Regions from separate parts of the Escherichia sp. B1147 genome, predicted to be linked through region 2. Evidence: predicted binding sites of a transcription regulator. Region 2 holds the regulator's gene; each other region holds the start of a gene.
The links. Region 2 encodes PurR, which represses purine synthesis genes. Its sites were predicted from a motif close to CANGCAAACGTTTGCNTG; they were not measured.
Positions count from the first base shown of each region.

Region 1: carA (glutamine-hydrolyzing carbamoyl-phosphate synthase small subunit) is a predicted target of PurR. The motif match lies at 3,034-3,051, and genes of this name have one in related genera.
Region 3: purL (phosphoribosylformylglycinamidine synthase) is a predicted target of PurR. The motif match lies at 7,190-7,207, and genes of this name have one in related genera.

Region 1 covers NZ_LFHY01000002.1:193,077-203,545, forward strand. The annotation lists gene carB (carbamoyl-phosphate synthase large subunit) at 1-1,648, opposite strand, end outside; gene carA (glutamine-hydrolyzing carbamoyl-phosphate synthase small subunit) at 1,666-2,814, opposite strand; gene dapB (4-hydroxy-tetrahydrodipicolinate reductase) at 3,271-4,092, opposite strand; gene A9180_RS01125 (LacI family DNA-binding transcriptional regulator) at 4,224-5,231, opposite strand; gene A9180_RS01130 (class I mannose-6-phosphate isomerase) at 5,419-7,164, shown strand; gene A9180_RS01135 (PTS sugar transporter subunit IIA) at 7,169-7,597, shown strand; gene A9180_RS01140 (PTS system mannose/fructose/N-acetylgalactosamine-transporter subunit IIB) at 7,609-8,103, shown strand; gene A9180_RS01145 (PTS mannose/fructose/sorbose/N-acetylgalactosamine transporter subunit IIC) at 8,114-8,911, shown strand; gene A9180_RS01150 (PTS system mannose/fructose/sorbose family transporter subunit IID) at 8,911-9,729, shown strand; gene A9180_RS01155 (glucose-6-phosphate isomerase family protein) at 9,770-10,469, opposite strand, start outside.
Region 2 covers NZ_LFHY01000017.1:121,271-131,739, reverse strand. The annotation lists partial or broken gene A9180_RS18620 (riboflavin synthase subunit alpha) at 64-704, shown strand; gene cfa (cyclopropane fatty acyl phospholipid synthase) at 749-1,897, opposite strand; gene punC (purine nucleoside transporter PunC) at 2,186-3,397, opposite strand; gene punR (DNA-binding transcriptional activator PunR) at 3,510-4,442, shown strand; gene purR (HTH-type transcriptional repressor PurR) at 4,439-5,464, opposite strand; gene A9180_RS18595 (YnhF family membrane protein) at 5,762-5,851, shown strand; gene A9180_RS18590 (MFS transporter) at 6,017-7,186, shown strand; gene sodB (superoxide dismutase [Fe]) at 7,424-8,005, opposite strand; gene A9180_RS18580 (C40 family peptidase) at 8,133-8,963, opposite strand; gene grxD (monothiol glutaredoxin 4) at 9,299-9,646, shown strand; gene A9180_RS18570 (ATP-dependent helicase) at 9,694-10,469, opposite strand, start outside.
Region 3 covers NZ_LFHY01000005.1:27,229-37,697, reverse strand. The annotation lists gene glrR (two-component system response regulator GlrR) at 1-343, opposite strand, end outside; gene qseG (two-component system QseEF-associated lipoprotein QseG) at 333-1,046, opposite strand; gene qseE (two component system sensor histidine kinase QseE/GlrK) at 1,211-2,638, opposite strand; gene purL (phosphoribosylformylglycinamidine synthase) at 3,228-7,115, opposite strand; gene mltF (membrane-bound lytic murein transglycosylase MltF) at 7,372-8,928, shown strand; gene tadA (tRNA adenosine(34) deaminase TadA) at 8,925-9,428, opposite strand; gene yfhb (phosphatidylglycerophosphatase C) at 9,486-10,121, opposite strand; gene A9180_RS03345 (MurR/RpiR family transcriptional regulator) at 10,329-10,469, shown strand, end outside.

The sequences.
Region 1 (10,469 bases), on a different contig from region 2:
CATCTTCGTACGTGGAGTACATGTATGCCGTGTCGGTGGCGAATTCTGCCGCACAGGTATCCACACGTTTGTAGACCGGGTGCAGGTTGTACTGGTCACGAAGCTTGCGGATTTCCGCTTCGCGCACGCCCGCCAGTTTAGCCAGACGCGCATCGGCAAAGCCTTTGCGTTTCAACTGACGCAGGAAGTCCGCGTCGAGGCCGTTGATACCAACTTCCGCCACTTTCTCTTCCAGGCGCACCAGTTCTTCAATTTGTACCAGGAACCAGCGGTCAATGTTGGTCAGGTTAAAGACGCCATCGACAGACAGGCCCGCGCGGAAAGCATCGGCGATGTACCAGATACGCTCTGCGCCTGCATCTTTCAGTTCGCGGCGGATTTTGGTCAGGGCTTCCGGATCATCAAGGCTCACTTTCGGATCGAAACCAGTCGCACCGACTTCCAGACCGCGCAGGGCTTTTTGCAGGGATTCCTGTTGCGTGCGACCAATCGCCATCACTTCACCAACCGATTTCATCTGGGTGGTCAGACGGTCGTTCGCACCTGCGAATTTCTCGAAGTTGAAGCGAGGAATTTTGGTCACCACGTAGTCGATGGACGGCTCGAAGGAGGCCGGAGTACGCCCGCCAGTGATGTCGTTCATCAGCTCGTCAAGAGTGTAACCAACCGCCAGTTTCGCCGCCACTTTGGCAATCGGGAAGCCGGTCGCTTTTGAAGCCAGCGCCGAAGAACGCGACACACGCGGGTTCATTTCGATAACAATCAGACGACCGTTTTTCGGGTTAACCGCAAACTGGACGTTGGACCCGCCAGTTTCAACGCCGATTTCACGCAGCACCGCCATCGAGGCGTTACGCATGATTTGATATTCTTTGTCGGTCAGCGTTTGCGCTGGTGCGACAGTGATGGAGTCACCGGTGTGGATGCCCATCGCATCGAAGTTTTCGATAGAGCAGACGATGATGCAGTTATCGTTTTTATCACGCACAACTTCCATCTCGTACTCTTTCCAGCCGATCAGCGACTCATCAATCAGCAGCTCTTTGGTTGGGGAGAGATCCAGACCGCGGGCGCAAATTTCTTCAAATTCTTCGCGGTTATAGGCGATACCGCCACCGCTACCGCCCATGGTAAAGGATGGGCGAATAATGCACGGGAAGCCAACGTCAGCGGCAACCGCCAGGGCTTCTTCCATGGTGTGTGCGATACCAGAACGCGCGGTTTCGAGGCCGATTTTCTTCATCGCAACATCGAAACGGCGGCGATCTTCTGCTTTATCAATCGCGTCGGCGGTAGCACCAATCATGGTGACGCCGAACTCTTCCAGCACCCCCTGACGCTCAAGTTCCAGCGCACAGTTCAGCGCCGTTTGGCCGCCCATCGTCGGCAGCACCGCGTCCGGACGCTCTTTTTCAATAATCTTGCGTACCACTTCCCAGTGAATCGGCTCGATGTAGGTCGCATCGGCCATTTCCGGGTCGGTCATGATGGTCGCAGGGTTGGAGTTCACCAGAATGACGCGGTACCCCTCTTCGCGCAGGGCTTTACATGCTTGTGCGCCAGAGTAGTCAAACTCACACGCCTGACCGATAACAATCGGGCCCGCACCCAGAATCAGGATACTTTTTATATCTGTACGTTTTGGCATGGCTCTTTTACTCCTGATTACTTAGCGGTTTTACGGTACTGCTCAATTAACTCGATAAAGTGGTCGAACAACGGCGCTGCGTCGTGCGGCCCCGGGCTGGCTTCAGGGTGGCCCTGGAAGCTGAACGCCGGTTTATCGGTGCGATGAATCCCCTGTAACGTACCGTCGAACAGGGATTTATGCGTAACACGCAGGTTTGTAGGTAATGTTGCTTCGTCCACCGCAAAACCGTGGTTCTGGGCGGTAATCATCACCACGTTTTTCTCCACATCTTTAACCGGATGGTTGCCGCCGTGGTGACCAAATTTCATTTTGATGGTCTTCGCACCGCTCGCCAGCGCCAGCAGCTGATGACCGAGGCAAATGCCAAATACCGGAATATCGGTTTCGAGGAATTTCTGGATGGCGGTAATAGCGTAATCGCACGGGGCCGGGTCCCCAGGACCGTTGGAGAGGAAGATGCCGTCCGGATTCATTTTCAGCACATCTTCGGCAGAAGTTTGCGCCGGAACGATGGTCAGGCGACAGCCTCTGTCCACCAGCATCCGCAGGATGTTGCGTTTGGCGCCGAAATCATAAGCCACGACGTGGAACGGCAGCTCGTCTTCTTTTTTTGCTTCTGGCAGGCCGCCGGTCAGCGTCCAGCTCCCTTGTGTCCAGCTATAGGTTTCTGCGGTGGTCACTTCTTTTGCCAGATCCATGCCGTTCAGACCTGGGAACGCGCGGGCTTTTTCTAACGCCAGCGCCGCATCCGGGTTATCGCCCGCGATAATGCAGCCATTCTGTGCACCTTTCTCGCGCAGTAAACGCGTCAGCTTACGGGTATCGATATCGGCAATCGCCACGATGTTATGGCGTTTCAGGTAAGAAGAGAGGTCTTCGGTATTACGGAAGTTGCTGGCAATCAGCGGCAGGTCGCGAATCACCAGACCTTGTGCATGTACCTGAGAAGATTCTTCATCAGCGTCATTAGTGCCGACATTGCCAATATGGGGATAAGTAAGAGTAACGATTTGACGAGAATAGGAAGGATCAGTGAGGATTTCTTGATAACCGGTCATTGAAGTATTGAAAACGACTTCCCCAACCGCCGAACCTGTTGCCCCTATGGCCCGACCGTGAAACTGGGTTCCGTCTTCCAGAACCAATAGCGCTGACTTAATCAAAACACCCTCCAGAGAATATTCACTCACTTTATTTGCATATTAATTCACAGTGATGACGTAAATCAATGCAAATCTGCTTACCGACGAATTTCTGGCAAACGGCGGCATTCTGGATATAAGTGCGCTAAAAGTCAACTTAATGGCGGGATTTTTTATGTTATTTTATGGCTCATGCATGTTTTAATCGCATTAACCGACAAAAAGATCAGCTAACTCTGTCTGGAAAACGCTTGCGCAGTGAGAAGAATGTATTCAATAGATGCGGCACGATAAAAAGTGGACCAAATGGTCAAAATTTACATTAAAACAACAAAAACAAACGACAAAATATATATTTTTTACCACTTTTCATTCAAACATGATTAAAACAATCAAAATAAAAGGCCTTAAAAACAAAGGCCTGTAAAATCATAAAATTAAACGAGTTATTTTTGCATCAATAGCAATGTTTAATTGCTACAAATTAGTAAGATTTAGCACATCTCGCATATCAAAAAGACCATTTCGCTTGCCATTCAGCCACAGTGCCGACCTTACTGCGCCGTTAGCAAAGGTCATGCGGCTGGAAGCCTTATGGGTAATCTCCAGCCGTTCGCCAATATCAGCAAACATGGCGGTATGTTCGCCAACGATGTCACCGGCACGGACGGTAGCAAAACCAATGCTGCCTGGCACTCGTTCACCGGTATGGCCTTCACGACTGTAAACGGCGCAATCGTTGAGATCTTTATCCAGCGCATGGGCAATCGCTTCCCCCATCGCCAGCGCGGTGCCTGACGGCGCATCCACTTTATGTCGATGATGTGCTTCGATAATTTCGATGTCAGTGTAGTCACCCATTACCTGAGCGGCTTTCTCCAGCAGCTTAAGCATGACATTGACACCGACGCTAAAGTTAGCGGCAAAGACAATCGCAATATCCTCGGCGGCATCACGAATAGCCTGTTTGCCTGCTTCGTCAAACCCCGTCGTGCCGATCACCATCCCTTTGCCATGCTGGCGACAAAATGCCAGATGATTCAGCGTGCCTTCCGGACGAGTAAAATCGATAAATACGTCGAAATCATCTTTTACCGCATCGAGACTGCTTTGCACGGTAACGCCCGTTTTTCCGACTCCGGCCAGTTCACCGGCGTCGCTGCCCAGTAAAGAAGATCCCTCGCGCTCCAGCGCCGCGCCAAGCTCTACGCCTTCCAGCGCCAGCGCCGCCTGAATCAACTGCCGCCCCATGCGACCACCCGCTCCCGCGATGGCCACGCGAATGTTTGCATTATGCATAGCTATTCTCTCTTGTTAATTTTGCGTAAACCGTTTCAGAGTACCCAGCGTATCGCGACGCTGCCAGCGAAAAACGGCGATAATTAGAATTAAATGTAAAACAGGAGGTGTCATCAGCAAAACCGTTGAAATCAGCGAAAACCGCATGATTCTCTGACCACTAATGCCGGTGGCAAAATGATCCGTTTTGGTGGTTCATCATTACCCTGAATGCGGCTGTAGAGCAGTTCCCCGGCCTTGCGACCAATCTCTTTTGCCGCCACCGAAACGGTGGTAAGCGCTGGCTGTACCAGCGCGGCTTCGGTGATATCGTCAAATCCCACCAGCGCAAAATCCCGCCCTGGTTCCCGCCCCATTTTCCGTAATGCCTGCATGACGCCCAATGCGACAATATCCTGATAGCAAACAGCAGCGGTAATGTGCGGATAGCGCGCCAATAGCGATTCAGCCACTTTTGCACCGTCTGACTGGTTAGCCTGCGCGGCAACAATCCATTGTGGATTAGGTGATATCCCATGTTCCAGTAAGGTGCTGGTAAAACCGCCAATACGTTGCGCACGGCTACCGGAGTGCGGGCTGCCGCCAATAAAGGCAATGTTCTTATGCCCCATTTTCACTAAGTGTGTGGTCGCCATTTGCGTACCGAGAAAATTATCGGTTCCGACAAAGTCAAAATCAGGATCGCTTAACGGGCGCACCACCATAATGGCAGGAATATTGCGCCGCTTTAACGCCTCAAAAAAGGAGGCTGGCGTTTCCCGCGCCGCACACAACACCATGCCACAGGCGTTATTGCGCATCAGAGAATCAACAAACTTTTGCTGCCGCTCGCCAGATTCTTCACTATTCGCCAGAAAGAGCAGCAGATCATGACGCTCCATTTCGTGACTCAGTCCGGCGGTCATTTCGCCGTAAAATGGGTTAGTAATATCGTGCAGCAATAACCCGACCTGATTACTACTGCGATTGCGTAAATTCGCCGCTGTCTGGTTATAGACATAACCGGCATCATCCAGAGCTTTTAATACTCTCTCGCGCGTTGCCTGCGAGATCCGCCCCCGATTACGCAACACCATCGAGACTGTCGCTGTAGAAACTCCCGCTCGCTCTGCAACCTGCGCCAGCGTTACTGTTGTCATCTTTTCTCCTGAACACTATCGAAGGTTAATCGGTTAATCTTTTTGCTCAAATATCCCTGTGACGCTTCTCACATAACAATGCCATTTTCGCTATCTGTTATCGAATATGCCGGGTTAATCGCGTTAACCACGCTGTCATAACAAGGTTAATCGATTAATCTCTGTTTAGAAAACACGGAGGCCGAAAATGCGATCAACCTATAACAAATTCCCGGAAGTTGCCGTTCGGGGATACGACAATCAGGCCTGGAGCGGCTGGGCGTCGATCTGCAACGAAATTAACGACAGGGCTTCGGCATCGGCCAAAACGGTGGTCGTTATTGACTGCTACCCCGGTGTGCAACTGGCTGAACTTGAGCAGCATTTTTTGCCAATACTCAATGCAGTAAAGGTACTGAATGTCGAATCGGCGCGCCGCACGCCGCAGGCGCTGCATGAACTGCTGGCGCGAAATCTTACTGATGATCGCGTGTTCGGCGTGCTTTCCTGCCATCAGCTTGCTGAATTTTATGATGCAGAAAAACTGAAGCAACTGCGCCAGCAAGTTGAAGATATTCAGAACGGCGTAGTCGTTCTCTACGGTTCCGGTGCCGCACTGGCTCATGAAGGCGATGTGTTGATTTATGCCGATATGCCGCGTTGGGAAATTCAGCAACGAATGCGTCACGACGGGCTGGGAAACTGGGGAGCAGAAAACCCGGATGAAGACCTGCTGCGCCGCTATAAACGAGCATTTTTTATTGAGTGGCGCGTGTTCGATAAACACAAAGCCCCACTTCTGAAACGCGCTGATTATCTGCTGGATACCACCATAAAAGCGTCTCCCGCGATGGTTAGCGGTGAAGCGCTACGTTGTGCGTTACAGCACACCACCACGCGACCGTTTCGCGTCGTGCCATTCTTTGATCCCGGCGTGTGGGGCGGTCAATGGATGAAACAACAATTCGATCTCGATCCCTCCGCGCCAAATTACGCATGGTGTTTTGATTGCGTGCCCGAGGAAAACAGCCTGTTACTGCGTTTTGGCAACGTGCGGATCGAGATCCCCTCACAGGATCTGGTGCTTCTCTACCCGCGCCCTTTGCTGGGTGAAAAAGTCCACGCCCGCTTTGGCGCGGAGTTTCCGATTCGTTTTGACTTTCTCGATACCATTGGCGGGCAGAACCTGAGTTTTCAGGTGCATCCGGTGACGGAATACATTCAGCAGCAGTTCGGGATGCACTACACCCAGGATGAAAGTTACTACATTCTGGAAGCAGAACCTGACGCGGTGGTTTATTTAGGAACCAAAACCGGTACACAGCCACAAGAGATGCTGGCCGATCTTCAGGCGGCAGAATGTGGCGAAAAAGCCTTTGATGATGCCCGCTTTGTGAATCAGATCCCGGCATGTAAACACGACCACTTTTTGATTCCCGCCGGAACTGTGCACTGCTCTGGTGCGGGTACGATGGTGCTGGAGATCAGCGCAACGCCCTATATTTTCACCTTCAAGTTGTGGGATTGGGGACGTCTGGGGCTCGATGGATTACCGCGCCCTGTCCATCTGGAACACGGCGAGCAGGTAATTGACTGGCAGCGCGATACGCAGTGGGTGCATGAAAATCTGGTGAATCGGATTGAACCACTCGCCGAAGGTAACGGCTGGCGAGAAGAGCGTACCGGAATGCATGAACGGGAGTTTATCGAAACCCGCCGCCACTGGTTTACCGCGCCAGTGATGCATCACACCTACGGCTGCGTCAACGTGCTGAATCTGGTGGAAGGTGCCGAAGCTATCGTTGAAAGCCCCACCGACGCCTTCGAATCGTTCGTTATCCACTATGCCGAGACGTTTATTATCCCTGCCGCGGTCGGGGAATATCGCATCGCCCCCTTTGGCAAAGGCATCGGGCAACAACTGGCGACCATGAAAGCCTGGGTCAGAGGATAAGCTGATGATTAACCTTATTGTTGCGACCCACGGCCCACTTGCCGGAGCGTTACTGACCAGTAGCCGGATGGTCTACGGTGAGCTACTCCACGTTTTTACCGTCACCTTAAGTGAAGAAGCGGGCATAGAAGGTTTTAAACGTGATTTCGCCCTGACGCTGGAGCACGCCGGACAAGATAGCGACGGCGTTCTGGTGCTGTGTGACCTACAAAGCGGCACACCGTGGAATGTGGCCTGCCAACATGCTTTTTCACCCTCAACCAAACCGCCTGTCGCCGTAGTCGCGGGCGTCAATTTCCCTATGCTCTTACTTAGTGAAGAGATCCGCCATTTAACCGATGTTCACGCCGCCGCCATAGAACTGTTGGCATTGACCGCACCGACGCTTGTCAAAGCCGCCCCGGTGTTATCCGTTCAGCCAGATGATTTTTAAAGGAATATGTTATGAGCATTTCGTTTGTACGCATTGACGATCGCGTGATCCACGGACAACTGGTAACACGCTGGGCAAAAGAACTTCCCTGCGATGGCATTGTTGCCATTGATGATGCCGTTGCCGCCGATGCATTGCTTTCGTCGGTGATGAAAGGCGCAGTTCAGGATACGAAAGTCTGGTTGTTCGATACCGCCACGGCAATTGAAAAACTGCCGAAAGTGATTGCCAGTGAGAAGCGTTATTTCGTGATAGGTAAATCCCCCGTCACCCTGAAACGCATTGAAGAAGCAGGGATCAGCCTGCAAAACGCCAATGGAAAAATTAACGTTGGTCCGATGAGCGCCCGCGCCGACACCACCACCATTGGCCCAAACCAGTCAGTGAATGCCGATGAAATCGCCGCTTTTGACTGGCTGACACAACACGGGCATCTGGTTGAGTTTCGCCTCGTACCGGATGCCAGTTGTTATAGCTGGCAGGATGCACGCCAGAAGCTGAAATAAGGAGCACACCATGATTTTTGAAGCTGCATTGATTGGCATTCTATGTTACCTGGGCGCCCTCAGTAGCCCATGGCTTTTGGGGCTAACGGGCGGATGGTATCTGATCACACGTCCGCTCGTTTCCGGGATGTTAGTTGGGCTGATTCTTGGCGATGTGAAAACAGGGATCATGATTGGTGTCGCCGTGCAGGCCGTGTATATCGCCATGGTCACTCCCGGCGGCTCTATGCCGGCCGATCTGAACTTCGTGGCCTATCCGGCGATTGCTTTAGGCATTCTCTCTGGCCAGGGGCCGGAAGTGGCCGTGGCGCTGGCGGCGACGATTGGTATTGCCGGAACAGTATTATTCAACGCCATGATGGTATTGAACTCTTTCTGGAACCATCGCGCCGATGTGGCGTTAGAGCTCGGTGATGAACGCGGCATATACCTGAATACGGCTATCTGGCCGCAAGTAACTAATTTTATTTTACGTTTTGTACCCACGTTTATTGCTGTCTATTTTGGCGCACAGTACATCAGCGGATTTATGGATAGCCTGCCGAAAATCGTGCTATCGACGATGAACGTGCTGGGCGGGATTTTACCTGCCGTGGGGATCGCTATTCTGCTCAAGCAGATCATCAAAAATTACACCATGTTGATTTATTTCCTTGTTGGCTTTGTTTGCATCGTTTTTCTGAAACTGAACATGGTGGCGTTGGTGATTGTCGGGGCGCTGCTGGCGCTCATTCACTACAACTACAAACCGGAAGCGCCGCAGCCAGCGGCTGCCAGTCGGGCCATTGATGACGAGGATGAATTCTGATGGAAGCGCGTAAACTCGACCGAAAAGATCTACGCCGCTGCTGGCGGGCGTGGATGATGCATAACTTGTCTTCAATGAGCTTTGAGCGACTGCAATCATTTGGCTTCTGTCTGAGTATGCTGCCAGTGGCGAAAAAGCTCTATCCTGACGCCGTACAACGAACCGAAATGCTGCGCCGCCATGCTTCTTTTTATAATACGGAACCTCAGATTGGGGCGATTGTTAATGGCATGGCTCTGGGTCTGGAAGAGAAGAAAGCCAACGGCGAACCGATCGACGGTGAAACCATCAATACCCTGAAAGTGGGTCTGATGGGACCGATTGCCGGTATCGGTGATTCGATGATCCCAGGCATGTTGATCCCTATCCTGCTCAGTATCGGGATGGCGCTGGCGGCTGGCGGTAATATTCTTGGCCCGCTGTTTTATACCGTTGCCTGGCTGGCGATCATTATTCCCGGATCGTGGTTTTTGTTCCTGAAAGGCTACAAGATGGGGTCCGGTTCGGTTGAGATGCTGGTGAGCAGTAAATCAACGAAATTACGCGAAGCCTTGTCGCTGTTAGGAGTGTTTGTGATGGGGGGCGTGGCGGCAAGCTACGTGAAGCTGGGAACCGGGCTGGAATTTATCACCAAAGACGGGGTGAATATTCATGTCCAGCAAATGCTGGACGGTATTTTCCCGCAACTGCTACCGCTGGTTGTGGTGCTCGGCACCTGGTATTTAATGGCCAAACGCGGCGTCTCGCCGGTTAAAGCGATGGTGCTGTTGCTTATCCTCGCGGCAATCGGCGTGGCGAGTGGTTTATTTGCCGGTTAAGCAGAATAGAAATACCGGGGGCAGTCTGCCCCCGGCTTTTTCATGGATGGAAGTTTTGCCACAGTTCAGCGGCTTTTTCTGGTCGCGAAATAAACTGAAAGCGTGCCGGATCGTCAATAAATTGTTGATAAACCGGCGCATCGGTAATGCCAAATTCTGGATATTCCCGCGCCGTGACCACCTGTAAGCGCCCCGGTATATAGCTTGAGTTGTGCTGCCAGATAATATTGTTGCCCTGCAACAACGGATACCACGCCAGACCTTTATGCGCCCGTACCGCCTCATACTCAAAACCATATTCCCGATCGCACCAGGCGCCGAAGGTTAACGGAGTATTGGGATCTGCCGAAATGGTCGCGTGTCCCCAGCCTGGCGGCACTAACACCTTTTCTCCTGGACCTGCAATCACTGCAAAACAGCGGCCTGGGTCGTCGTCAACATACTCCTGCATGTAGATAATCGCTTTGCCCTGCCAAATCTCATAAAGCTCCGGCGGCGACCAGCCGCTGTGCTGGCTGATACGGTGAATATGCCCCTGACTGCGAACAGGTTCCTCTCCCAGTCTGCCCGCCGCGTAGGTGACAACGCCAAACAGCAACATGCGCTTATTCAGTTCTTCGCGATCCTGCATCCGCGCCACATCCATCGCAATGGCATAAACGTCTTCTGGCCCATCACAGTCAGGATCACGCAGAGAAGCACGGATGTCGTTGAGATGACGAATTTCCGGCATCGGCCCG
Region 2 (10,469 bases):
GGACGTTTCCCACCTGCTATTGTGCTGAACAGAATGTCCTAACTGATTTCAGGAGTTGTAAGTATGTTTACGGGGATAGTGCAGGGCACTGCGAAGTTGGTGTCGATTGACGAGAAAGCAAATTTTCGAACCCATGTAGTGGAATTACCTGATTACATGTTGGATGGTCTGGAGACAGGTGCTTCAGTCGCGCATAACGGTTGCTGCCTGACTGTAACGGAAATTAACGGCAACCGTATCAGTTTTGATCTGATGAAAGAAACGTTACGTATAACTAACCTTGGCGATTTAAACGTTGGGGATTGGGTAAACGTAGAACGCGCTGCTAAATTCAGCGATGAAATCGGCGGACATTTAATGTCAGGTCATATTATGACCACCGCAGAAGTATCGAAAATAATAACATCAGAAAATAACCACCAGATCTGGTTCAAAGTACAGGATGAGCAGTTAATGAAATATATCCTGTATAAAGGGTTTATTGGTATTGATGGCATCAGCCTGACGGTTGGTGAAGTGACAGCGACCCGTTTTTGTGTGCATTTAATTCCAGAAACGCTGGAACGTACCACTCTCGGTAAGAAAAAACTCGGCGCACGCGTCAATATCGAAATCGATCCGCAAACTCAGGCAGTGGTAGATACGGTAGAACGTGTGTTGGCGGCGCGGGAAAAGAAATAAATCAGCCCGATACTGAAGCCTGATTTGAAATGACATCGCCCCCGAAATGGGGGCGATGAAATAACACTTAACGAGCCACGCGAAGGCCGCTTTCGACTCCACGTGAGAACACCACCTGCCAGAGCTGGATGTCACGGGCGCGGAAGGCACCAGCGCAAGCATTCAGATAATACGTAAACATCCGTTTAAAGCGTTCACTGTAGTTATCGGCAATTTCCGGCCAGGCGGCGAGGAATCGCTCATACCAGGCCATCAATGTAGTGTCATAGTCAGCGCCAAAGTTATGCCAGTCTTCCATCACAAAGTGTGGTTCACTGGATTGCGCAATCTGGCGTACAGAGGGCAGGCAACCATTCGGGAAAATATATTTGTTAATCCACGGGTCAACATTCAGATCGGTTTTTTTCGAGCCGATAGTATGTAGCAGAAAAATCCCTTCTGGCTTCAGATTACGATCCACCACCTCAAAATAGGTATCGTAATTTTTCGGTCCGACGTGCTCGAACATACCAACTGAAACAATACGGTCGAACTGGTCGTTCAGGTCACGGTAATCCTGTAGCAAAATGGTGACATCCAGACCTGCGCAGCGTTCCTGGGCCATTTTCTGTTGTTCGGCAGAAATCGTGACACCAACCACACTTACGTCATACCTGGACGCCATGTAATGCGCCAGTCCGCCCCAACCGCAGCCGATATCCAGAACCCGCATGCCCGGTTTTAACTGCAATTTTTCACAAATCATTTTGAGCTTCGCTTGTTGGGCAGATTCCAGGTCATAGGCATCTTTCCAGTAAGCGCAGGAATACTGCATGAAGGGATCCAGCATGCGGCTGAACAGGTCATTACCAAGGTCGTAATGCTCTTTACCGACTATCCAGGCACGCTTTTTACTTTGCAGGTTGAAGAGACGTGCGCCAGCAATGCGTAGTGTGTCTTTGAAATGATGGGGGAGTTGGTTTTCAAGCCCAGCGCGTAAGACTTTGCTAAAAAACATATCCAGTCGGTCACATTCCCACCAGCCATCCATATAACTTTCGCCTAACCCCAACGATCCTTCCTGTAGAACGCGTTTAAAAAAATCGGGGTTTTTAACTCGAATATCTGCCGGGGCAGAGCCATTAATGGCGATGCCTGCACGGCTAAGTAATTCGTTGGCGATACGGTACCAGTTGTCATCCGGTACGCTGACTTCTTCTATACACGATGAACTCATAGTTTCTCCATCACTGGTCGGTGATCAGAACCTTAAAACAGCGTAGACGCTTTTTGGGCTTTGTGAGAAATCTCGCAGGAAAACCGCGAGTCTATAATCCGACGTAGAACAGAGGAAAGGAGGAACCCTTGCCGAAATGACCATCCATAGTGACTCGGGAACGCTCCTGTCCCCGTAAAAACATAATATTTATCGTAATATTAACAACTGGGATTCAGTATAGGCTGCTAATCTCAATCATACAACAAAATTTTGTTAGCAGCCTAAGTATAAAGATATCGCTATAGATCAATGTGATTCACTATGCGCGACTTCCGTCTCACCATGATTCGGGCAGTGAGATTCAGGTTGATGCTGCATCTTATAGCCGATAGCAACCAGCACTACGGTCGATAACATTACGCTGGTGGTGGTGAACAGCGGCGTGCTAACGCTGATGAGCCAGGAAACCCCCAGGCTTGCGAGGAAACATAGCCCCAATTGCAGGGTGTTCTGTAATGCAGCCGCGCGGCCTGTCGCATGCGGGAAAGGGCGTAGTGCCTGGGCGACCACAATCGGGTAGATTGCGCCGTTGGCAATGGCCATCACACAGAATGGGATCAGAATTTCGGCCAGCGACACATGGCTAATGAAGCCTGCAGCCCAGGTTGCTACCACGCTGACGGCAAACAGTGCCAGCAGCCACGGTAACAACTGCTTACCCTGCCATTTCTGCAATGCGGCGCGACAGCCGTAACCACCAATAAGAAACGCGATGGTTTGCGGAACATAACTTAATCCGATTACCGCCGGACTGTAGCCCATCTCGCTGAGGATAAACGGTGAACCTGTTAGCCAGGCAAAGAAACTGGCTGAACAGGCCGCATAAATCAGCACGTTTCCACGATAGATTTTAGAGCGCAGCAGGTCGGTAAAGGTCAGTGCATCCTGGCTATCATTACGTGCTTTCGTGGTGGGCTTAAGCCAGAAAATAGGCAGAATCAATACCACGGTGATGGCAAACAGGGTGGCGAAAATCGCCTGCCAGGAAAAATGTACCAGCAGCCAGCTACCTAACAGCGGAGCAAGCGCCGGAGAAAGACCCACTAAAGGCATAATGGTCGCGAAAATACGGTTAACTTTTTGTGAAGGATAGTAATCCGTCACCAATGCCTGCCAGATAACGGCCGCGGCACAGACGCCAACAGCTTGCACAAAACGCAATACCAGCAGAGTCGCCGCGTTTTCTACCCACAGCATTCCCAGACTACCAAGAGCAAAAATCGTCAAGCCGAGTAAAAGAACGGGTTTACGGCCATAGCGATCGGAGAGTGGCCCCCACAGAAGTTGGGCAGCGGCGAAACCGGCAAGGAACAGACTAAGGCTGGCACTGACGGCAGACGCAGGCGTTTGCAGGTCGGCCTGAATGGCGGCGAAAGCAGGCAGATACATATCGGTTGCCAGAAAACCGAGTACGCTCAAACCCGCCAGCCAGACTAAAAATCTTTTCCCAGGTTGCATGTATATTCTCTAAATCTCTCAATTAAACACCGCCGCAAAGTGTAGGGAGTGAAATTCGTGTTGTGAAACGGTAATATTTGATGACTGATTTCAAAAATTTTGCAGGCAAGCTATGTGGTCCGAGTATTCTCTGGAAGTTGTTGATGCGGTGGCGCGAAATGGTAGCTTCAGCGCTGCGGCCCAGGAGTTGCATCGTGTTCCTTCTGCGGTCAGCTATACCGTGCGTCAACTGGAAGAGTGGCTGGCAGTGCCGCTTTTTGAACGTCGACATCGTGATGTGGAACTGACCGCTGCCGGGGTGTGGTTTCTCAAAGAAGGGCGGTCTGTTGTCAAAAAAATGCAGATCACTCGCCAGCAATGCCAGCAGATAGCGAACGGCTGGCGCGGTCAGTTAGCCATCGCGGTAGATAATATTGTCAGACCAGAACGCACGCGGCAGATGATCGTTGATTTTTATCGCCATTTTGATGATGTCGAACTTCTGGTATTTCAGGAAGTGTTCAACGGCGTCTGGGATGCGCTTTCCGATGGGCGCGTGGAGCTGGCGATTGGCGCGACACGAGCGATTCCGGTCGGGGGCCGTTATGCCTTCCGGGATATGGGAATGTTGAGCTGGAGTTGCGTTGTTGCCAGTCATCATCCGCTTGTGTCGATGAATGGGCCGTTCAGCGACGATACGTTGCGCAATTGGCCATCGCTGGTGCGCGAAGATACCTCACGTACGCTGCCCAAACGTATTACCTGGCTGCTTGATAACCAAAAAAGGGTGGTGGTGCCTGACTGGGAATCATCGGCAACCTGTATCTCGGCTGGATTATGCATTGGCATGGTGCCGACGCATTTCGCTAAACCCTGGCTCAACGAAGGGAAGTGGGTAGCATTAGAACTGGAAAACCCATTCCCTGATTCGGCATGTTGTTTGACATGGCAGCAGAATGATATGTCGCCAGCCTTAACCTGGTTGCTGGAGTATCTCGGCGATAGTGAGACGCTAAATAAGGAGTGGTTGCGGGAGCCTGAAGAGACTCCCGCAACGGATGATTAACGACGATAGTCGCGGAACGGACCGTCAGCCACGGAACGGCGTTCAATCAACCGCGGATGAACTTCGATAGACTGCGGTTCTTCGCGTTTGTTGACGATACGGTCCAACAGCATGTTGAATGCCGTTTCGCCCAGCGAATCTTTTGGCTGATGGATAGTGGTCAACGCTGGGGTAAAGTAGCGTGCGTTGCGCACGTTATCATAACCGATCAGCGAAACATCCTGTGGTACGCGCAGACCCATTTCATCAGCAGCGCAAAGTGCGCCCATTGCCATGATATCACCACCACAGAAGACAGCAGTAGGGCGATGCGGTTGCGACAGGATTTGCTGCATGGCGCGATAACCGGATTCAGGTTCAAAGTCACCCTGCACAATCCAGTTTTCCGGCACCTTGATCATCGCTTCTTCCATTGCCTTCATAAAACCGGCAAGGCGGCCTGCACCGGTGTTACGTTCCAGCGGGCCGGGGATAACGCCGATTTCGCGGTGACCGCGTTCAATCAGATAACGCCCGGCCATGTAGCCACCTTCAAACGCGTTATCAATGACCGCATCGGTAAAGTCAGCTTTTGCTTCACCCCAGTCCATCACCACCATTGGGATATGGCGATACTCTTCCAGCATCGCCAGCAACGGTTCCGGGTATTCAGAACACATCACCAGCAGGCCATCGACGCGTTTTTGCGCCATCATCGACAGATAGGCGCGCTGTTTCTCCAGATTGTTCCACGCGTTGCCGAGGATCAGCGTGTAACCTTTCTGGAAGCAATTTTTTTCAACCGCTTCGATGATCTCCGCGAAATAGGCCGCTTCGCTGCTGGTAGCCAGTAAGCCAATAGACTTGGTGTGGTTAACCTTCAGGCTACGCGCTACCGCGCTAGGGGAGTAGTGTAATTCTTTAATCGCTGCCCACACGGCGTTGCGCGTTTCTTCAGCGACGAAACGAGTTTTGTTTATAACGTGTGACACAGTTGTAGTGGAAACGTTTGCTCGCTTCGCTACATCTTTTATTGTTGCCATTCCATTTCACTCCAGACCCTAACTTCAGCTCCTGCAAAATCGCAAGGTAAACGTTTGCCTTTACACACCTTACGCGCAACAAAAGTGTTGCGGTACGCCGGAAAAACGACACAGAGCGTCAGGAAGGGGTTAATGGCCAGTACGCAAATAGTGTAAGCGTGGAATTTTGGCCGATCTTGATGAAAAGGGGAAGTGGTAAAACACTTATCATTATAAATGACGGGAGATTTTTTCTTCACAGTGTGTAAAAATGCGTAATATCACTTTTTGTAGGGTAATAAAAAAGGAGAAAACTTGATGAGTGCCGACCTTAAATCTTCACTGGTAACAACCATTATTGTCCTCGGTTTGATCGTAGCCGTAGGTTTGACTGCCGCGCTGCACTGATTTCCCTTCGAGGGAGCGCATCCTCCCTCGCACTCTCTTCCCTTTTGTTAGCAAAATGGCAAAAGTGTTTTCTCTTTTTGTTATTTTCAATTTTTTGTGATTGCTGTCATGCTTTCGCCACTTTGATGAATATCGTGTAATGACGCGAAGAGGTGGAGATTAGGCATGAAAATTAACTATCCGTTGTTGGCGCTGGCAGTTGGCGCGTTTGGTATCGGGACAACGGAGTTCTCGCCAATGGGCTTATTGCCCGTCATTGCGCGCGGTGTGGATGTCTCGATTCCCGCTGCGGGCATGCTTATCAGCGCTTATGCGGTTGGCGTAATGGTTGGCGCGCCGCTGATGACATTACTACTGTCTCACCGTGCCCGGCGTAGTGCGCTTATTTTCCTGATGGCCATATTCACTCTTGGCAATGTGCTTTCTGCTATCGCGCCGGATTATATGACGCTGATGCTTTCACGCATTTTGACCAGCCTGAATCACGGGGCATTTTTTGGTTTGGGTTCAGTCGTGGCCGCAAGCGTTGTACCTAAACACAAACAGGCCAGCGCCGTCGCCACTATGTTTATGGGTTTAACTCTGGCAAATATTGGCGGTGTTCCTGCGGCGACCTGGCTTGGCGAAACTATTGGCTGGCGGATGTCGTTTCTGGCAACGGCGGGGCTGGGCGTGATTTCAATGGTTAGCCTGTTCTTCTCGTTACCAAAAGGTGGCGCAGGAGCGCGACCGGAAGTGAAAAAAGAGCTGGCGGTCCTGTTGCGTCCGCAGGTGCTTTCGGCATTGCTGACAACAGTGCTGGGGGCAGGGGCAATGTTTACGCTCTATACCTATATTTCTCCGGTACTGCAAAGCATCACCCACGCGACACCGATATTCGTAACGGCAATGTTGGTACTGATTGGCGTCGGGTTTTCTATCGGTAACTATTTCGGCGGTAAACTGGCGGACCGTTCGGTTAATGGCACGCTGAAAGGCTTTTTGTTGCTGCTGATGGTGATTATGCTGGCGATCCCGTTCCTGGCTCGTAATGAGTTTGGTGCCGCTATCAGCATGGTGGTGTGGGGCGCAGCAACTTTTGCGGTGGTGCCACCGTTACAGATGCGTGTGATGCGAGTTGCCAGCGAAGCGCCGGGGCTGTCTTCGTCAGTGAATATCGGTGCCTTTAACCTGGGCAATGCGCTGGGTGCTGCGGCAGGTGGCGCAGTGATTTCAGGTGGTCTGGGGTACAGTTTTGTGCCGGTGATGGGGGCGATTGTCGCAGGACTGGCATTGTTGCTGGTGTTGATGTCAGCCAGAAAACAACCTGAAGCAGTTTGCGTTGCCAACAGCTAATAAAACAAAAACGCAGAAGGGATACCTTCTGCGTTACGATTTTCAGGCAAAGTGCGATTTATCTTGCCAGATGTGTTGTTAACGCCTCATCCGCATAGGCCTGAAAAGACGCGTTAAACGTCGCATCAGGCATCGCTTGTCGGATGCGGCGCAAGCGCCTTATCCGACCTGGATTGATGATCCGCGTAGGCATGATAAGCGTAGCGCATCAGGCAATGTTGCATCTGCCATCAGTTATTATGCGGCGAGATTTTTCGCTACGAATTCCCAGTTCACCAGTGCCCAGAAGTGCTCCAGGTAACCAGGACGCGCATTGCGATAGTCGATGTAATAAGCGTGTTCCCAGACATCAACGGTCAGCAGTGGGGTCGCATCGGTAGTCAGCGGAGTACCAGCATTAGAGGTAGAAACGATAGCCAGTTTGCCATCACTGTTCTTCACCAGCCAGGTCCAGCCAGAACCAAAGTTTTTGATCGCAGCGTCAGTAAACTGTGCTTTGAAATCGGCAAAGCTACCGAAAGATGCGGCGATAGCTTCAGCGACTTCGCCAGTCGGTTCGCCACCGGCGTTCGGTGCCAGGCAGTTCCAGTAGAAAGTGTGGTTCCAGACCTGAGCTGCGTTGTTGAATACGCCACCTTCAGAGCTGCGAATAATCTCTTCCAGTGATTTACCTTCAAACTCGGTACCTTTAATCAGGTTGTTCAGGTTAGTGACATAAGTTTGATGATGTTTGCCGTAGTGATACTCGATGGTTTCCGCAGAAATGTGCGGAGCCAGAGCGTCTTTAGCATATGGTAGTGCAGGTAATTCGAATGACATTGCTACTCTCCTTTATTATTCATTGGTATACGCACAATAGCCTTATTGTGCGTGCGGATAGGGTAGCAAATTAAAAGGTGTGACAAAAGATGAACTTACCCTGTTGTCGTAACAACAGGGTAAACTTTTAGCGAAGTGTTTTTGGGGTCATTACCCGACGGGCGCCAACATAGTGGCGTTGCCAGTAATCTTCACTTAACGACGTGATTTGAATTTCCTGGCCACTGCGTGGTGACTGAATAAATTTACCATTGCCAACATACACGCCTACATGATCGGCAGTCCCACGCCCTTGAGTGCGGAAGAAGACCAGGTCACCATTTTTCAGTTCGCTGCGATCGATAGGTGCCGCATCGCGCAGGTGATACATTTCGTTGGCTGTGCGCGGAATACGGATCTTAACCAAGTCTTTATAGGCGTAATAAACCAGTCCACTGCAATCAAAACCGGTACGCGGCGAACTTCCCCCCCAACGATATGGCTTGCCAATTTGCTGCATCAGTTTATTCATTGCCACTTTAGTGGCTTTCTGAACTTTGGCTTTGTGCGCGTCGGCAATAGTGCCTGGGGCGGCATTTTTGACTTTCACGCAATGTGATTTATTGCCCTTACGTTTGGTGCACTTTTCCGTAAAGCTGGCAGACGCCGTTTTAGTGGCAACGTTTTTGCTGCGAGTTTTAGCGTTTTTAGAAGCGGTAATGGAGGATTTTTTAACGGAAGAAGCGGTTTTACTTTTGGTCGTACTTTTACTGACGGCTTTTTTGGCGGTTTTCTGACTGCCTTTATTATTGGTCTTTTTGGTAGTTGCCGTGCTTTTCTTTTTATCTGCTTTTTTGGTGATATGAGTGGTAGCAGAACTCTCCCTGGCTTGCTTGGAAGCATAGGCCATAGGCATTAAAGGCAGGGTGGTAAAAAGTAAAGCACAGAGCGTGATCGAAATACGGTTTATCCGCGCCACTGAGCGTCCCTCTGTTAAGGCAGGTCTATCATGCCTGCGTCTGATTTACAAAACTTGATGATTCTAATGCATAGAAGAAGAGAAAGTTAATAGCTTTTATTGTTAAAAAATACGTTTCGTCGGCGAGTGCAAAAAAAAAGCAGCAGTGAAAGCTAAAAGTGGTCACAAATGCGCCAGCTTGCAGCGTGGCAGAGAAGAAACGAATATTTGAAATGCAACAAATAGAGCAAAGGGATAAAATAGCAAAAGCGTGATGAAAATGTTATTTTCCGATGCCGCACTGACCCGCTACAATGTCAGATTACTGCCGTAAAGAAGTTTGAGGAAGCAAGACAATGAGCACCACTATCGAAAAAATCCAACGCCAGATTGCTGAAAACCCGATCCTGCTGTACATGAAAGGTTCACCAAAACTGCCAAGCTGCGGTTTTTCTGCTCAGGCAGTCCAGGCGCTTGCCGCTTGTGGCGAACGTTTTGCCTACGTTGATATCCTGCAGAACCCGGACATTCGTGCGGAGCTGCCGAAATATGCTAACTGGCCGACTTTCCCGCAACTGTGGGTTGACGGCGAGCTGGTGGGCGGCTGTGATATCGTGATTGAAATGTATCAGCGTGGCGAACTGCAGCAGCTGATCAAAGAAACTGCTGCTAAATACAAGTCTGAAGAGCCGGATGCTGAATAATCCGTCCCGCAATACTGGCGGATGCTAACAGGCATCCGTCAGTGCTTTTATCCCCAATCCAGCCCTTGTGGCGAACTTGAAAATCCCGCCTCACGCAGCAGCGTAAACATCGGCGTTTGCCGGACCGGTTGGTCATTCACTTCTGTCAGCGTAAAGCGTAGCTGTGGTTCTCGCCGCAACGCGGTAGTTAGCGCCTGGAAAACCTCCGGTGGTAATAATTCATCTTTTTCCTGCCAGACCAGCATTTTTTTGCCACCTTGCGCCAGATAGAGCAACAATTTGCCACCGGAGACGACCACCAGCGCGCCAGCTCGACGAGTCGGAACCAGCGTCGCCGAATGTGCAGGCCAGGGCAGGAGATTTCCCCACACATTCGCCGGATCGTTGGAAGAGAGTGCAACCAGCGTGAATTGCTGCGATTGGCTGGTGGCGGTGGCGAGATCGCGCAATCGGTCAATAGTCAGGCGATCAGCAAATTGTGCGCCGCCCAGACCTTCAACAAACCGGCCACGCATAATTCGCCCGGAATCTTCCATGCTGCGGCAAAGCGTTTGCATCGACGGAAATCCACCAGGAATATTTTCAGCAATTACCACCTGACGGCTGATGATGCCGTAGCGGTCGAGCATATTTTCCGCCAGCGCCAGCATCCATTCGGTATCGTTTAGTGGCTCTACCTGCAATAAAGACCAGCGTCCGGCCAGTTTCGGCGTGTTGTAAGTTACTAACGGCATGACTGACGGTACATAGACCGGACGTCCACGACGAGCCCGGCTACTACGGCGAGTTGAGGGGCGTGCGCTGGCTCTGCTGCGGGTGAGGG
Region 3 (10,469 bases), on a different contig from region 2:
GATATAGCGCGTCTTTATCGACGGGCTTGGTGAGGAAACTAAACACGCCCTGCTGTGTCGCTGCTACGGCATCGGGAATAGAACCATGCGCGGTGAGGATGATTACCGGCATACCTGGCTGCACTTTCTGGATTTCAGCAAACAGTTGCATACCATCCATTTCATCCATCCGCAGGTCGCTGATGACTAAATCCACTTTTTCACGATTCAGTATCCGTAATCCCTCGGCACCACTTTCTGCTGTAACCACGCTATAACCTTCACTGGTCAGGCGCAGACCAAGCAATTTCAGCAATCCCGGATCGTCATCGACCAATAATAAATGCGCAGGTTTATGGCTCATCAGGGGTGACCTCATTGGTGGATGGCGCGTTTTTTTCACTCTCGTGCGGCGTGTCCGGTGGGAAATTTCCGGCCGGTTTGCGGGTCGAGAGTTGGCGCTCAATATCCGTCAGGTTCTCCAGCTTGCGGGTGGTGAGTTCCAGCTGTTGCTGTAGAACGTGATGTTGCTGGCGCAAGGCGTCCAGTTCGCTGTCGCTGGACTGCTGGAGTTTGCTGTAACGTTGGCGTTCTTCCGCCAGTTGCAGTTGCAGCGCCTGTCCGTCGCGCCAGAGTTGATACAAAGGGCGAACCTGCGCCGGGATCTCAGTACTTAACGCATCAATGCGCGCGACCAGTTGGCGGCGCTCAAAAGGCGTGATTTTGGCATCGGCGAGCAAAATCCCCTGCTTAAAGGTATTTTGCCAGCTGCCATCACCATACTTACGCGCTTCCTGACGCGACTGCGCTGGCATTAAGCGGTTGGCGCAATCCATCGCCCGTAGCCAGTAAAGCGGGTTAGTTTCGGTTGATTTACCTTGCAGCGTCCAGATGTCGCTACATTCAGTAGGAAGATAATCAGCCAGTTGATAAACCGGAATTTTTTCTTCTACTGGCGCATTAATAGCTGGCTTATTGTGATTCTGCACGCAGCCCAGCAGCGCCAGACAAGGCAACCCCGCCAGCCACAGCCGTCGGGGTAAAAATCGTTGAAAAATGTGTCGCATATTCACCAGACTTAAAGCCTATCCCAGTGGGCGTAATTGTTGCAGGCAGTTTGGACATGGACAGCGCGGAGAAACCGGAGCGTACATGTCGTACGTGAAGATTTCGAGCACTGCCCGGGGCCAAACTGGCAAATAAAATAGCCTGATGGGATAGGCTGTTAGCATTATTTCGTGTTTTTCGACGACGGTAATTCAATGCGGAAACAAACATCTTGCCCGCTCTCGTCGACCAGATACAGTTCCCCTTGCATACGGCGAATACAATCCCTGGCAATGCTTAATCCCAGACCGCTGCCCTTCACCGCCCCTTTTCGCTGGTGGCTTCCCTGAAAAAAGGGTTCGAAGATCATGGCGCGTTCCTCTTGCGGAATGGGCGTGCCTGTATTGATGACATCAATATAAACCCGCGCACCATGTAAACTGCTGCGAAGGCAAATGTTACCGGATTCAGCCCCGTAGTGCACCGCATTGGAGTAAAGATTATCCAGTACGCTCATCAGCAGCATTGGCTCCGCCAGGCAAGCTGTTGCTTTGAGATCAACGTCGGTATGCATCATTTTAGCCCGTGCGGGCAGGCTATGAGCAGAAACTACTGTCTCCACCAGCGGTGCTAACTCAACATTCTCCAGTTCCACCGCACTGTCCGCCTGTTTGCGGTTGTAATCAAGCAGTTGTTCGATCAGCTTTTGCAAATTGCGGCTGCTGCTATCAAGAATGCTCACCACCTCTTTTTGTTCCGGCGTGAGCGTCCCGACGACCTGGTCAGCCAATAATTCAGTACCCTCACGCATACTCGCCAACGGCGTTTTTAATTCATGAGATAAATGTCTTAAAAACTGATGGCGTTGGGATTCAAGCCATGACAGGCGTTCGCTTAACCAGAGAATACGCTGCCCGACCGAACGTAACTCACTCGGGCCGCTGAACGAGATGCTATTCCCCAGAGAACGCCCTTCCCCCAGACGGTTGATCATCCGTTCGATATTTTTCACCGGGCCGATAATCATTCGGGTGAAAAGCAGCACCATTACCAGACTCACCAGGAACAACACCAGTGACTGCCAGCCGAAATACTGTCCGCGTTCGGCTATCTCTCGCTGAAGTTGCTGCCCGCGTGAGAACACCACGGTGCGCGTGGCCTGTACCATTTCGGCATTGGCATTGGCAAAGGCTTCCAGACGCGCGGCAGCCGCCGCATCCGGCCCACTGTTGTTACACTGGAGTTGGGCCAGATTGTTCAAGTCCTGACGTAATGCCTGGTAGAGTTTATCGTCTGGCAGCACGCCTGCGTGGGCATCGAGCATTTCGCTGTAACGTTTACGCTGGCTTTGATAGACCTTTGCCAGGGTGGGATCATCCAGCACGCAATACTGACGGTAGCTACGCTCCATCTCCAGCGCCGCATTAGTCATTGCCTCACTGCGCCGGGCGTCAATAAGCGTTGTGCGATTGACCAGCGCCGCCTGATCGCTAAGTGCATTAAGGCTTTGCCAGGCTTGCCATGCCAGTACCAGCAGAGGCAGCAGAATCAGCAAGAATGCCAGCATGACTAATTGTCGTAATGAACGGGGAAAAACGGGCCAGCGTTTCAAGGTGTTACTCTCGTCAGACGCGAATAGCCTGATGCTAACCGAGGGGGAGTTCAGATACAACAAAGCCGGGAATTACCCGGCTTTGTTGTGGAATAAGGCGGTGCCTAACTCGACGTTTCGCCCGATGGTTGATATAGCTACGCTGATATCAGAAGTTGGACGGCAGGCACCTTGTTGTGCGTCATTCGAATTTTATGTAGCACGTCCCGAAGGGGCTGACATAAGTAGGTGAATGAGCCACTGGTTACTATTATGCAGTAACTGTGCCAATAAATAAAATAGTTTGATAACGTACTGATTCTACGTTGGTTTGATGGATTTATGGCTGCTTGACGATTTGTCTATAAATCAGCCACTGTGTCGCTCATAAGAGACAATTAAAGATAAAAGTATTAGTTTTAAATTAAATCAACAAGTTAAATGTCACCTATAAGCGACACGGCAAACCACCCGTTGTCGTGATTTACAGACACAAAAAAAGCTCCCGGATTTGGGAGCTGATAATAGTGGTTGACGTTTAATGCCGGATGCGGCGTTAACGCCTTATCCGGCCAACAAAATCAATGCGTTGCGAAAAATACTCGCAGCCTTACCCCAACTGCTTACGTGCATTGCGGAAAATGCGCATCCACGGACCATCTTCCCCCCAGTTTTCCGGATGCCAGGAGTTGCTGACAGTCCGGAAAACACGTTCCGGGTGCGGCATCATAATGGTGACACGACCGCTTTCGGTAGTGACCGCAGTGATACCGTTCGGGGAACCATTCGGGTTGGCCGGGTAGGTTTCAGTGACTTTGCCGAAGTTATCGACATAGCGCAGCGCCACCAGCCCTTTGCTTTCCAGTGCCGCCAGATGCGCCGCATCGCGCACTTCAACGCGCCCTTCACCGTGAGAAACGGCTATCGGCATCTGCGAACCAACCATCCCCTGCAGCAGCAACGACGGGCTTTGGGTCACTTCAACCAGGCTGAAACGCGCTTCAAAGCGATCGGATGTGTTACGCACAAAACGTGGCCACAGGTCACTACCAGGGATCAGTTCGCGCAGGTTGGACATCATCTGGCATCCGTTACATACCCCCAGCGCCAGCGTTTGCGGACGATGGAAGAAAGTTGCAAACTCATCGCGTACACGGTTGTTGAACAGAATAGACTTCGCCCAGCCTTCACCTGCGCCCAGCACGTCACCGTAGGAGAAACCGCCACACGCTACCAGGGCGTGGAAATCCTCCAGACCAGTTCGTCCAGCCAGCAGGTCGCTCATATGCACGTCGATAGCATCGAAGCCTGCACGATGGAAAGCTGCCGCCATCTCAACATGCGAGTTCACGCCCTGCTCACGCAGCACGGCAACTCTGGGGCGCGCGCCAGTGGCAATAAACGGTGCTGCTACATCTTCGTTGATATCGAACGACAGTTTCACATTCAGACCCGGATCGGCGTCGTTGGATTTCGCCTGATGTTCCTGATCGGCGCACTCCGGGTTGTCACGCAGGCGCTGCATCTGCCAGGTGGTTTCTGCCCACCAGACACGCAGCGTAGTACGGCTTTCGCTGAATACAGCCTGTCCGTTAGCGGTAATCACAAAACGGTCACCAGATACCGCCTGACCGACATAATGAACGCAATCAGCAAGGCCATGCTGTGCCAGTACGGCTTCGACCGCTTCACGGTCAGCGGCGCGCACCTGAATCACCGCCCCCAGTTCTTCGTTAAACAACGCAGCCAGGCGATCGTCGCCCAGAGAGGCGATATCCGCTTCAATGCCGCAATGACCGGCAAACGCCATTTCCGCCAGCGTCACCAGCAGGCCACCGTCAGAGCGGTCGTGGTACGCGAGCAGCTTACGCTGCGCAACCAGTGCCTGAATCGCGTCATAGAAACCTTTCAGTTGCGCGACGTCGCGCACATCAGCGGGTTTGTCGCCAAGCTGACGGTAAACCTGCGCCAGCGCCGTTGCGCCCAGCGCGTTATTGCCAAGGCCCAGATCAATGAGCAGCAGTGCGTTATCTTCGTTAGAAAGCTGCGGCGTAATGGTGTGACGTACATCTTCTACGCGGGCAAATGCAGAAATTACCAGCGACAGCGGCGACGTCATTTCGCGCTCTTCGCTACCTTCCTGCCAGCGGGTTTTCATCGACATGGAGTCTTTACCCACCGGGATAGTCAGGCCCAGCGCCGGACAAAGCTCTTCGCCCACGGCTTTAACGGCTTCATACAGGCCAGCATCTTCACCAGGATGACCTGCTGCCGCCATCCAGTTGGCGGAAAGTTTAATGCGTTTGATATCGCCAATCTGCGTAGCGGCGATGTTAGTTAACGCTTCACCGACCGCCAGACGGGCAGAAGCGGCGAAATCCAGCAGCGCAACCGGCGCACGTTCGCCAATCGCCATCGCTTCACCGTAGTAGCTGTCGAGGCTGGCGGTAGTGACCGCGCAGTTAGCGACCGGCACCTGCCACGGACCCACCATCTGATCGCGCGCCACCATACCGGTTACGGTACGGTCGCCAATGGTCACCAGGAAAGTTTTCTCCGCCACGGTCGGCAGATGCAGCACGCGTTTCACCGCATCAGCAATGGTGATCCCTTCACGGGCCAGGGCGTCGCCTTTCGCTTTCAGCGTTTGTACGTCGCGGGTCATCTTCGGCGTTTTGCCAAGCAGCACGTCCAGCGGCAGATCGATTGGCTGATTATCAAAATGGCGATCGTGCAGAGAAAGATGCAGTTCTTCGGTCGCTTCACCAATCACCGCGTATGGCGCGCGTTCACGCTTACACAGTTCGTCAAACAGCGGTAACTGATCGGCAGCAACCGCCAGCACGTAGCGTTCCTGGGATTCGTTACACCAGATTTCCAGCGGGCTCATGCCCGGTTCGTCGCTCAGGATATCGCGCAGTTCAAATTTACCGCCGCGTCCGCCGTCGCTCACCAGTTCCGGCATGGCGTTAGAAAGACCGCCTGCGCCAACGTCGTGGATAAACAGGATTGGGTTGGCATCGCCCAACTGCCAGCAACGGTCGATAACTTCCTGGCAGCGACGTTCCATCTCCGGGTTGTCGCGCTGGACGGAAGCAAAGTCGAGATCCGCATCAGACTGACCAGACGCCATGGAAGACGCCGCACCGCCGCCAAGACCGATGTTCATCGCCGGGCCGCCGAGAACGACCAGCTTCGCACCAACGTTGATCTCGCCTTTTTGTACGTGATCGGCACGAATGTTGCCGATCCCACCCGCCAGCATGATCGGTTTGTGATAGCCGCGCAGCTCTTCGCCGTTGTGACTGTTTACTTTTTCTTCATAGGTACGGAAGTAGCCGTTCAGTGCCGGACGACCAAATTCGTTGTTAAATGCCGCGCCGCCTAATGGGCCTTCAGTCATGATGTCCAGCGCGGTGACAATGCGCTCCGGCTTACCGAAATCTTCTTCCCACGGCTGTTCGAAGCCCGGAATACGCAGGTTAGAAACGGAGAAACCGACCAGACCGGCTTTCGGCTTCGCACCGCGCCCGGTGGCGCCCTCATCACGTATTTCACCGCCAGAACCGGTCGCCGCCCCCGGCCACGGAGAAATCGCTGTCGGATGGTTGTGGGTTTCCACTTTCATCAGGATATGCGCCGGTTCCTGATGGAAATCGTAGCGGCCCGTCTCGTGGTCGGCAAAATAGCGGCCCACTTCAGAGCCCTCCATCACTGCGGCGTTATCTTTATAAGCAGAGAGAACGTGATCCGGCGTGGTTTCGAAGGTGTTTTTGATCATCTTAAACAGCGATTTCGGCTGTTGTTTACCATCGATAATCCAGTCGGCGTTAAAAATCTTATGACGGCAGTGCTCAGAGTTCGCCTGGGCAAACATATAAAGCTCGATGTCGTTCGGGTTACGACCAAGCTTTGTGAAAGCATCTTGCAGATAGTCAATTTCATCGTCCGCCAGTGCCAGGCCGAGACGCAGGTTTGCGTCGATCAGCGCCTGACGTCCCTGCCCCAGTAAATCAACGCTGGTGACCGGAGTCGGTTGATGATGGGCAAACAGCTGCTCTGCATCATCTAAAGCGAAAAAGACCGTTTCCATCATGCGGTCGTGCAGTTCAGCGGTAACCTGCTGCCATTGTTCATTGTTCAGCGTACCGGCTTCTACATAGTAAGCAACGCCGCGCTCAAGGCGGTTTACCTGTTGCAGCCCGCAGTTATGAGCGATATCGGTCGCTTTTGAAGACCAGGGAGAGATGGTACCTGGACGCGGGGTCACCAGCAGTAATTTGCCTTCCGGGGCATGGCTGGCGAGTGCCGGGCCATATTTCAGCAGGCGTTCAAGTTGCGCGTACGCTTCTTCGTTTAACGGCGCATTGAGGTCAGCAAAATGGACATACTCGGCGTAAATGTTGTGAACCGGGAGCCTGGCAGCCTGAAAACGCGCCAGCAGTTTATTGATTCGGAATGCCGACAGTGCAGGCGAACCACGCAGAATTTCCATCATAAGTCTCTCGTCTTCTAAGCTTTCGGTGTACCCAAGGGGGGAAACGGGCGTCATTATAAAGAATCTGACGCGCTGACGAAACCGTTTGCGTGGAAATAAAATCACCATCGTGGATTAGCAACGCGTGCCGCCAACGGCTGTAATAAGTTGCCAACTGGCACAGGTTTACGCAAAATGCCGCTCATTGATGATTATACCTTTGTTTAGCATATCGTTTTTTCAAGCCAGGACACGAACGACACAGAGAATTAACTAATTGAAAAAATTAAAGATTAATTATCTGTTCATTGGCATTCTGGCACTGCTTCTCGCGGTAGCTCTCTGGCCATCTATTCCGTGGTTTGGTAAAGCCGACAACCGTATCGCCGCCATTCAAGCGCGGGGAGAATTGCGCGTGAGCACCATTCATACTCCCCTCACCTGGAATGAGATTAACGGTAAATCTTCCGGGCTGGATTATGAGTTGGCCAAACAATTTGCCGACTACCTCGGCGTGAAACTGAAAGTGACCGTACGGCAGAATATCAGCCAGTTGTTTGACGATCTCGACAACGGCGACGCCGACCTTCTGGCAGCCGGTCTGGTTTATAACAGTGAGCGGGTAAAAAATTATCAGCCTGGTCCAACCTATTATTCCGTTTCACAACAACTGGTTTACAAAGTGGGTCAATATCGCCCACGCACGCTGGGCAATTTGACGGCGGAACAGCTCTCCATCGCACCAGGACACGTCGTCGTTAACGATCTGCAAAGACTGAAAGAAACTAAGTTCCCGGATTTAAGCTGGAAGGTGGACGACAAAAAAGGCTCTGCAGAATTACTGGAAGATGTCATCGGAGGTAAGCTGGATTACACCATTGCTGATTCTGTCGCCATCAGCCTGTTTCAGCGAGTTCACCCGGAACTCGCCGTGGCGCTCGATATCACCGATGAACAACCCGTGACCTGGTTTAGCCAGTTAGATGACGATAATACCCTTTCCGCAGCTCTGCTCGACTTCTTCAACAAAATGAATGAGGACGGTACGCTGGCACGCATTGAAGAGAAATACCTGGGGCATGGCGATGATTTTGATTACGTCGATACGCGCACATTTTTACGCGCCGTCGATGCGGTTCTGCCACAATTAAAACCTTTGTTTGAAAAATACGCCGAGGAAATTGACTGGCGTTTGCTGGCGGCTATTGCTTATCAGGAATCACATTGGGACGCGCAAGCCACCTCACCGACCGGTGTGCGTGGAATGATGATGTTGACCAAAAATACCGCGCAAAGCCTGGGCATTACCGATCGTACCGATGCCGAACAAAGCATCAGCGGCGGCGCGCGTTATTTGCAGGATATGATGAGTAAAGTGCCGGAAAGCGTGCCAGAAAATGAACGGATTTGGTTTGCGCTCGCCGCTTACAATATGGGTTATGCGCATATGCTGGATGCTCGCGCCCTGACGGCAAAAACCAAAGGTAATCCTGACAGTTGGACCGATGTTAAACAACGTCTGCCTTTACTTAGCCAGAAACCCTATTACAGCAAGCTGACTTACGGTTATGCGCGGGGACATGAAGCTTACGCCTATGTCGAAAATATCCGTAAGTATCAGATTAGTCTGGTGGGGTATCTGCAAGAGAAAGAAAAGCAGGCTACAGAAGCGGCGATGCAGTTGGCTCAGGATTATCCGGCGGTGTCACCAACAGAATTGAGTAAAGGAAAATTTCCTTTTCTCTCGTTTTTTTCACAATCGTCATCTAATTATCTGACACACTCCCCTTCGCTGCTGTTTTCCAGGAAGGGAAGTGAAAAGAAACAAAATTAATCCGCAGAAGATTGTGCTTTTTTCTGCGCTTTAATTTCCTGACGACGCATGCGAAAGAAGTCGCTGAGTAGCGCTGCACACTCTTCCGCCAGTATCCCTTCTGTGATTTCCACCCGGTGATTCATCCCCGGATGGTGCAACACATCCATTAATGATCCGGCAGCGCCCGTTTTCGCATCTCGTGCACCAAAAACAACACGACCAATGCGGCTGTGAATCATCGCTCCGGCGCACATTACACACGGCTCCAGCGTGACATATAATGTTGCGTCGATCAGGCGATAATTTTGCATCACCAGACCGCCCTGACGCAGGGCCATGATTTCAGCGTGCGCGGTTGGATCATGCCGACCAATCGGACGATTCCAGCCTTCGCCGATTACCCGGTTGTTATGCACTAATACTGCGCCGACCGGTACTTCCCGCTCGTCCCAGGCACGCTTTGCCAGCGTCATGGCATGACGCATCCAGTATTCGTGACTAAATTCGACTTCAGACAAAAAGAAAACTCCGGTTATAAAAGCGCGGCGCATTATACACGTACGCTATGCTTTACTCTATTCCAGTTGCTGGAGTTCGCCGCGCGGAGTTACGCGCCAACGGTGCTGACAAAAATAGAGTAGCGGGTTGTCCTGATTACTGTCGCTGTAACCACTGTACAACCGCAGTGGCGTACCGATTTTGCGCTCCAGTTGCGCGACCTTCTCATGCCCGAGACAACGCATGGTCAACACCCAGCCGCCATAGCCTCGCTGGATTTGGCTGGCGATAAGATTAACCCGTGGTAGCCACGATGTATCAAAATAGACAGCCTCAACCAATGGCTGCGGAGAACCAGTTATCAACCAGATATCGGCATCGGAACTTAGCAGATAGGTAGTCAGGCGCTCTTGCACCAGCGGGAAAGCAGTAACATTGTCGCGAAACCAGTGCACAAAATCGGCTTGCAACGCCTGTAAACGCGCTTCGCGGTGACCAAAAGTACATCCCCACAATAGCAGACTCATCGGCCAGCGCGCGGCACGACCTTTTATCAATAATGCCATGGCAATAACCGGTAATAGCGGCAGGACAAGCAGTGTATTCAGTGGTTGGCGACGCAGTATGTAGCGCAGAAAACTACCGAACATATCCTGTTGATGCAATGTTCCATCTAAGTCAAAAAACACCACACGACGCTCGTGAGTTGCCAAACCATACTCCTCTGGACTGAAACATCCTGATTAATCATCGCTACTACATAGCCTAACAGATAGATCATCACTTTTCCGGCAACAATCTACCGTATAATGCTGAATGGAATTTTTAATTCATAGATCTTACAAACTATGGAATATAATATTCACTCGCTTGTGTCTCATATTGCCTGTTGTCGCCATTATTTCATCGCGAGGAAAGATATGAACGGCTTACTTCGTATTCGTCAGCGTTACCAGCAGCTTGCCCAGAGTGATAAAAAACTGGCGGACTATCTCCTGCTACAACCTGATTCGGCGCGCCATTTAAGTTCGCAGCAATTGGCCAACGAAGCCGGAGTCAGT